2 regions of the Geobacillus sp. TFV-3 genome follow, and region 2 is predicted to be linked to the other one. Evidence: predicted binding sites of a transcription regulator. Region 2 holds the regulator's gene; the other holds the start of a gene.
What was found. Region 2 encodes CtsR, which represses protease genes until heat stress. Its sites were predicted from a motif close to ATGGTCAATAAAGGTCAAACA; they were not measured.
Positions count from the first base shown of each region.

Region 1: a site for CtsR is predicted at 1,905-1,925, ahead of clpP (ATP-dependent Clp endopeptidase proteolytic subunit ClpP). Genes of this name have one in related genera too.

Region 1 is NZ_MPSP01000001.1:2,946,038-2,950,249, forward strand. It holds gene BJQ97_RS15035 (glutaredoxin family protein) at 1-104, opposite strand, end outside; gene rpoN (RNA polymerase factor sigma-54) at 134-1,441, opposite strand; tRNA gene BJQ97_RS15045 (tRNA-Arg) at 1,599-1,670, opposite strand; gene clpP (ATP-dependent Clp endopeptidase proteolytic subunit ClpP) at 1,983-2,573, shown strand; gene BJQ97_RS15055 (HPr family phosphocarrier protein) at 2,653-2,910, opposite strand; gene whiA (DNA-binding protein WhiA) at 2,925-3,887, opposite strand; gene BJQ97_RS15065 (gluconeogenesis factor YvcK family protein) at 4,000-4,212, opposite strand, start outside.
Region 2 is NZ_MPSP01000001.1:90,822-95,033, forward strand. It holds rRNA gene BJQ97_RS00485 (23S ribosomal RNA) at 1-1,217, shown strand, start outside; rRNA gene rrf (5S ribosomal RNA) at 1,494-1,610, shown strand; gene ctsR (transcriptional regulator CtsR) at 1,876-2,337, shown strand; gene mcsA (protein-arginine kinase activator protein McsA) at 2,353-2,901, shown strand; gene mcsB (protein-arginine kinase McsB) at 2,907-3,998, shown strand; gene clpC (ATP-dependent protease ATP-binding subunit ClpC) at 3,995-4,212, shown strand, end outside.

The DNA.
Region 1 (4,212 bases), 2.9 Mb from region 2:
ATTTCTTCCATTGTAAACGGATCATCCGCCTGCAGTTCTGCCAAAACCGCTTTTGCTTTGTCGCAAAGCGGGCAGTTTGTTTTCGTGTACAACCGAATGTGCATCACGTTCTCCCTTTCCTTCACCGTCCGCATCAAGCTCCGGTATATTGCTTTCGCTTCGCCGAAGAGGGAATGCGCAGCTGCTCGCGGTATTTGGCGACCGTACGGCGTGAAATGGCGATGTGGTGCCGGTCGCGAAGCAACTCGGCGAGCTGCTGGTCGGAAAGCGGCGCCCGCCGGTCTTCCGCCGCGATCAGCTCTTGGATGATCGCTTTCACCTGGGTCGAGGAAGCCGCCTCGTCTGTTGCAAGGACTGTAGCCGCGCTCGAAAAAAAGCGGCGCAGCTCGATCGTGCCAAACGGCGTTTGCACATATTTATGACGCACCGCGCGGCTCACCGTCGATTCATGCACCCCAAGCTCCTCGGCCACCTCGCGCATCGTCATCGGTTTGAGCGCGGAAAGCCCGAACTCCAAACACAGACGCTGGCGCTCTACGATAACCGCCATAAGCTGAAGCAACGTCTGCTTTCGCTGCTCGAGGCTTTTCGCGAGCCACGTAAACTGCCGGTATTTTTCCTTGATAAACTGTTCGGCATGCCGGTCGCCGGATGCGGCAATGCGCCGCTCGTACTCCCGGTTCCATCCGAGCTCCGGATGGATGTCATCGTTGTAGGCGACCATCCAGTCCCCATCCGCTCCCCGGGTGACGATGACATCCGGCACAACGAAAGGCGGTGTGTCGCTCGAATAGTGAATGCCCGGACGCGGTTCGAGCGAGCGGATGAACTCGAAGACGCGCTGCAGTTCGCCAAGGCCGACGCCAAGCTGCTTGGCCAACGTTTTCCACGACTTTTCCGCAAAGGGAACAAAATGGTCGCGGACGATCGTTTCCGCCAGCTCGTCGCGCTCCGGAAGACGCTCAAGCTGCAACAAAAGGCATTCCGCCAAATCACGGGCGCCGACTCCCGGCGGGTCGAACGACTGGACAAGGCGCAGCCCCCGCTCCATCTCTTGTTCCGATGCGGAAAACCGCGCCGCCAGCTCTGCAAGCGGCACGCGCAAATAGCCGTCCTCATCGAGCGAGGCAATGAGATAGCGGACGATGCGATCTTCCCGATCGGCCAGCTTCAACGAAGGCAGCTGAGAAAGCAAATGGCCAGCAAGCGTCTCTGCGCGGGCGCCGATGTTCTCAAGCCACTGCTTTTGGTCCCGTTTCGCCCGATTGGACCGCTGCCGCACCCGGCTGCGGCGAATTTCCAAAAACGGGTTTTCCAACGACCGTTCATATAAAAACGCTTCCAAATCGACCGCGGAATACTGCAACAGTTCAATCGCCTGCACAAGCTCCTTTGTCAGCGACAACTGCAGCCGCTGCTCTTGCCATAACTCCGCCCTCATCGTCACGCCTCCTTTCTTTCTATTGTACACGACGGCGGGGATGGGGGGTAGGAGAAATTTTTGACGGTGCTTCCGAGATGGTGAAGCTTGGCCGTGCAATGTCGCTCCGAAAAAAAAACGAAAAACGGCTGCCAATGCAACCGTTTCCCATGTGAAGCGCCCTCGGCAGGATTCGAACCCACGCTAAGAGAACCGGAATCTCTCGTGCTATCCACTACACTACGAGGGCATGGCAGTTCATTATTTCTCTGTTTCGTTCCGTCGCATGTTCTATTATAGCAGGATCGTACAAAAATGCAAGGGGAAAATGCAATAAAAAACAGGAAAAATGAGGCCTTTGCTCCTTCCACATCAATGCCACCGCCACAGGCAACTGGTTAAAAAAATGAAAAAGCGGTTATGATGAAAAGAGGGATGTTCCCGCTAGCCGCGAATATGTTATAAAGAATGAGGAAGGTCGTTTTTTTTGACCTTCATTGACCATTCATGTATGATTAAGGCGTACATATTGATCCATAGGATGGAAAAGGAGGCGTTTTTCATGTATTTGATTCCGACTGTCATCGAACAGACGAACCGCGGGGAGCGAGCGTACGACATTTATTCGCGCTTATTGAAGGACCGAATCGTGTTCCTTGGCAGCCCGATCGACGACCAAGTGGCCAACTCGATCGTGTCGCAGCTGTTGTTTTTGGCGGCGGAAGACCCGGACAAAGATATTTCCTTGTACATCAACAGCCCGGGCGGCTCGATCACAGCCGGCCTGGCGATTTACGACACCATGCAGTTCATCAAGCCGGACGTATCGACGATTTGCATCGGCATGGCGGCATCGATGGGCGCGTTTTTGCTTGCCGCCGGTGCGAAAGGAAAACGGTTCGCCTTGCCAAACAGTGAAATCATGATCCACCAACCGCTCGGCGGCGCCCAAGGGCAAGCGACGGAAATCGAAATCGCAGCGAAACGCATTTTGTTCTTGCGAGACAAATTGAACCGCATTTTATCGGAAAACACCGGCCAGCCGATCGAGGTGATCGAGCGCGATACGGACCGCGACAACTTTATGACCGCGCAAAAAGCAAAAGAATACGGCATCATTGACCGCGTGCTGACGCGCGCTGATGAAAAATAAAATGAAAAGCAAAAGGCTGCTTCCGGCAACAACGGAGCAGCCTTTTCCATTCCTTTCCCCGCCAGCCCCACATGCTGCTTTACTTCTCCTTTTGCACATAGGCGGCGAGCTTTTCGATCGCTTCTTGCTCGTCCGGACCGTCGGCAATGAGCGTGATCACCGCTCCATGGCCGATGGCGAGGCTCATTAAGCCCATAATGCTTTTCGCGTTGACCCGTTTTCCGTCTTTCTCCAAAAAGACGTCTGCCGAGAAACGGTTCGCTTCTTGGACGAACAACGCCGCCGGGCGCGCTTGCAGCCCGGTTTTTAATTTCACTTCCACTTGTTTTTCAACCACTCTCCATCTCCCCTTTACAGCGATTTATGGAAATCGACCGGCTTTCCCGCCCGCAGCCGCTCCGCGATTTCGTCGATTTTGCGAAGCCGGTGGTTGATGCCGGATTTGCTGATTTTTCCGCCGGCAACCATCTCGCCGAGCTCTTTCAACGTCACGTCTTGATGCTCGATGCGCAGCTTCGCGATTTCCCGCAGCTTGGCCGGCAGCGAATCAAGACCAATCGTCTCGTCGATGTAGCGGATGTTCTCCACCTGGCGAAGCGCGGCGCCGATCGTCTTGTTTAAATTGGCCGTCTCGCAGTTGACGAGCCGATTGACCGAGTTGCGCATGTCGCGGACGATGCGAATGTCCTCAAAGCGAAGCAGCGCTTGATGGGCCCCGATGATGTTCAAAAACTCGGCGATTTTTTCCGCCTCTTTTAAATACGTAATAAACCCCTTTTTCCGTTCCAACGTTTTCGCATTTAGAAAAAAGTGACTGTTCATCAATTCGCATAACGACCGGTTATGCTCCTCATACAGCGAAAAAATCTCCAAATGGTAGGACGACGTCTCCGGGTTGTTGACCGAACCGCCGGCCAAAAATGCACCTCGCAAATACGAGCGCTTGCAGCATTTTTTCTTGACGAGCTCCGGGGAAATGTCATGGATGAGCGAAAAATCGCCGTTGACAATGTGAAGTTCACGAAGCAAAGAGGCCGCACCGTCGGTCACGCGGACGATGTAGACGTTATTTTTTTTCAGACGCATTTTCTTGCGGACAAACAGCTCAACGGCGACATCGTAGCCCTTTTTCAATAACGTATAAATGCGCCGAGCGATCGCCGCATTTTCTGTCTGGACATCGACCGCCATCCGCCCGCTGGAAAACGACAGCGAACCGTTCATGCGCAAAAGCGCGGACAGCTCCGCGCGCAAGCAACAAGGCTTCACCTCTAAATGGGTCAATTCCTTTTTCGTTTCCGATGCAAAAGACACGATTGCCTCACCTCCATTCGTTCCCCGCATCCGGCCGGTTGGAGGTGCCTAATCTTCGGCGCGGCCATAGGAAGCGGCGCCGCCCCTTGCGCGGCCTGCTCAACCCCTGCCTTTAACCGCGAGGGAGGAGCCCGAGAAGGAGGGCGGCAACTTTCGCCGTATTATGGCGAATCACCCCATCTTCATACGCAACAATATCGTCGCGGATGACTTGCAACGAAAGCCCGCTGCTGTCGTCACGCACCGGCTCGGCCCGTTCCGCCTCGTAGCGGCGGCGGATCGCTTCCGGGATCGCTCCGCTGTTGATGATCACCGCGTCCAAAAA
Region 2 (4,212 bases):
AACTCGGCAAAATGACCCCGTAACTTCGGGAGAAGGGGTGCTCTTTCGGGTGAAGAGCCTGGAAGAGCCGCAGTGAAAAGGCCCAAGCGACTGTTTATCAAAAACACAGGTCTCTGCGAAGCCGAAAGGCGACGTATAGGGGCTGACACCTGCCCGGTGCTGGAAGGTTAAGGGGAGCGCTTAGCGGAAGCGAAGGTGCGAACCGAAGCCCCAGTAAACGGCGGCCGTAACTATAACGGTCCTAAGGTAGCGAAATTCCTTGTCGGGTAAGTTCCGACCCGCACGAAAGGTGTAACGACTTGGGCGCTGTCTCAACGAGAGACCCGGTGAAATTATACTACCTGTGAAGATGCAGGTTACCCGCGACAGGACGGAAAGACCCCGTGGAGCTTTACTGCAGCCTGATATGGAATTTTGGTATCGCTTGTACAGGATAGGTGGGAGCCTGGGAAGCCGGAGCGCCAGCTTCGGTGAAGGCGGCGGTGGGATACCACCCTGGCGGTATTGAAATTCTAACCCGCACCCCTTAGCGGGGTGGGAGACAGTGTCAGGCGGGCAGTTTGACTGGGGCGGTCGCCTCCCAAAAGGTAACGGAGGCGCCCAAAGGTTCCCTCAGAATGGTTGGAAATCATTCGGAGAGTGCAAAGGCACAAGGGAGCTTGACTGCGAGACGGACAGGTCGAGCAGGGACGAAAGTCGGGCTTAGTGATCCGGTGGTTCCGCATGGAAGGGCCATCGCTCAACGGATAAAAGCTACCCCGGGGATAACAGGCTGATCTCCCCCAAGAGTCCACATCGACGGGGAGGTTTGGCACCTCGATGTCGGCTCATCGCATCCTGGGGCTGTAGTCGGTCCCAAGGGTTGGGCTGTTCGCCCATTAAAGCGGTACGCGAGCTGGGTTCAGAACGTCGTGAGACAGTTCGGTCCCTATCCGTCGCGGGCGGAGGAAATTTGAGAGGAGCTGTCCTTAGTACGAGAGGACCGGGATGGACGCACCGCTGGTGTACCAGTTGTCCCGCCAGGGGCACCGCTGGGTAGCTATGTGCGGACGGGATAAGCGCTGAAAGCATCTAAGCGTGAAGCCCCCCTCAAGATGAGATTTCCCACCGCGTGAAGCGGGTAAGATCCCTCGAAGATGACGAGGTCGATAGGTCCGAGGTGGAAGCGTGGCGACACGTGGAGCTGACGGATACTAATCGATCGAGGGCTTGACCTAACGAGAAAAGTGGAAGCGCCGCGGTCAGCTCTCGATGCCAAATGTTCTTCACCCGCAGGGGTGCTTGCACCCCGAGGGGGAAGGTTATTTGGCAGAAGAGAGCTAGGCGCTGGAACTGGACAACAAGAAAAGCGGCGGCGAGCCGGAGCTGGACAACGAAAAGCGCAGGCTTGCGGCTTCTTCCGACGGTTATCTAGTTTTGAAGGAATGAACATCCTGTTGACAAATCCAACAGGATGGATATAATAAGGATTGTCCATAAGTTGATGATCATTGCCTAGTGGCTATGGCGGAGGGGAAACACCCGTTCCCATCCCGAACACGGAAGTTAAGCCCTCCAGCGCCGATGGTAGTTGGGGCCAGCGCCCCTGCAAGAGTAGGTCGCTGCTAGGCAAAATGGAAAGCACGTCTTTTCTTTCTTGGGGAGAAAAGGCGTGCTTTTTCATTTATTCGGCTGCTTGACGTTTTATTGTCCCAAAAAAACGGATATTCTATAGCTAGTCTTCCTTCTTCGGTCACTCTTGAAATTTTCCGTAATACATTGTATAGTAAGAGTAAGGTCAAATATAGTCAAAGTCAACAAAGAGGCAATGGGGTGTCCTTGTCAGCGGACGGCCCATCGCCAGGTAGCTTGGTTGTAAGGAAGGTGGTAGGTAGAGTGCCGAACATTTCCGACATTATTGAGCAATATTTAAAGCAAGTGCTCAATATGAGCGACCAAGATATTGTTGAAATTAAACGAAGCGAAATCGCTAATAAATTCCAATGTGTTCCGTCGCAGGTCAACTATGTCATCAATACGAGGTTTACCCTTGAAAGAGGGTACATCGTCGAAAGCAAGCGCGGTGGCGGCGGGTATATCCGCATTATGAAAGTGAAAACAAAGAGTGAAGCACAGCTTATTGACCAGCTGCTCGAGCTGGTCGGCCACCGCATCAGCCAATCGAATGCGGAAGATGTGGTAAAACGTCTCGTTGAAGAAAAGGTAATTTCGGAGCGGGAAGCGAAAATTATGTTAAGCGCTATGGATCGTTCTGTTTTATATATCGATTTGCCCGAGCGGGACGAACTGCGGGCCCGCATGTTAAAAGCGATGCTGACGTCGCTGAAATACAAATAGGGGGAGGGGGAGGCATTGATTTGCCAAGAATGCAAGCAGCGGCCGGCCACGATGCACTTTACGAAAATTGTAAACGGAGAGAAAACGGAGTTCCATCTTTGCGAGCAATGCGCCAGAGAGCATGGCCATATGTTTACGTTCTACGGCAATGATGATTTTTCACTCAACAACTTGTTGGCGGGGCTTCTCAACTTTCAGGCGCCGATGAAAGAGATGACGGCGAACGCGTTTCCGAACCCGGATGTACTTCAATGTGAGACGTGCCAAATGACATACCATCAATTCACACAAATCGGACGGTTCGGCTGCGCTAACTGCTACCGGACGTTTGCCCGCTACTTGCCGCCGATTTTGAAACGGCTCCATAGCGGCAATACGGCTCATTCAGGAAAAATTCCGAAGCGAAAAGGCGGCGTTCTCCATTTGCGCAAGCAACTTGCTGTGTTGAAACAAAAGCTTCAGGAGCTCGTCGCTCGTGAGGAATTCGAGCGGGCGGCCGAGGTGCGCGACCAAATCCGCTCGTTGGAGGATGAACTGCGTCGACGCGGAGAGGAGGATATGTAAGCGGTATGTCGTTCGAGAAGTTTTTCAATACGGCGGTCAGCGCGTGGATGAGCCAAGAGGGGCCGGATTCGGACATCGTCTTAAGCAGCCGCATCCGACTGGCGCGCAATATCGTTGACTTTCGTTTTCCAACGCTGTTTAGCAGTGAAGAAGCGATGCAAATCGTCGCGTTGTTTGAACGGACGTTCGCCCATCGTTCTTACGGAGGGGCAGGCCGCTTCGAGTTGTTGAAAATGTCGGAGCTTCAGCCGATTGAAAAACGGGTATTGGTAGAAAAACACTTAATTAGTCCGCATCTAGCTGAGGATTCGCCGTTTGGCGCTTGTCTGCTTTCGGAAAATGAAGAAATCAGCATCATGATCAACGAGGAGGATCATATTCGCATCCAATGCCTATTCCCGGGGTTGCAGCTTGCTGAGGCGCTCGAGGCGGCGAGCGAATTGGACGATTGGATTGAAGGGCATGTCAACTATGCCTTTGACGAGCGACTAGGCTATTTAACGAGCTGTCCGACCAATGTCGGGACGGGATTGCGTGCTTCGGTGATGATGCATCTCCCAGCGCTTGTCATGACTCAGCAAATCAACCGCATCATTCCTGCCATCAATCAGTTGGGGCTCGTTGTCCGCGGAACATACGGTGAAGGGAGCGAAGCGTTGGGCAATATCTTCCAAATTTCCAACCAGATCACGCTTGGGAAATCAGAGGAAGACATTGTCGCTGATTTGCATACGATCGTCCAGCAACTGATTGCCCAAGAAAGAGCAGCTCGTCAGGCATTAGTGAAAACTTTAGGCATACAATTAGAAGACAAGGTGTTCCGTTCATACGGTATATTGGCCAACTGCCGCGTCATTGAATCGAAAGAAGCGGCGCAATGTCTGTCTGATGTTCGTTTAGGGATTGATTTAGGATATATCAAAAACATCTCGCGCAACATTTTAAATGAGCTGATGATTTTGACGCAGCCGGGATTTTTGCAGCAATATGCCGGCGGGGCGCTTCGCCCGGAAGAACGAGACGTCCGCCGTGCGGCGCTGATCCGGGAGCGTTTAAAGATGGAGGATCGAAGAAAGATGGAGGGTGATGAACGATGATGTTTGGCAGATTTACGGAACGGGCGCAAAAAGTGCTGGCGTTGGCGCAGGAAGAAGCCATTCGCCTCGGCCATAACAATATCGGCACAGAACATATTTTGCTCGGCCTCATCCGCGAGGGCGAGGGGATCGCGGCTAAGGCGCTCATGGCGCTTGGGCTCGGCCCAGATAAAATCCAAAAAGAAGTCGAATCGCTCATCGGCCGCGGCAGTGA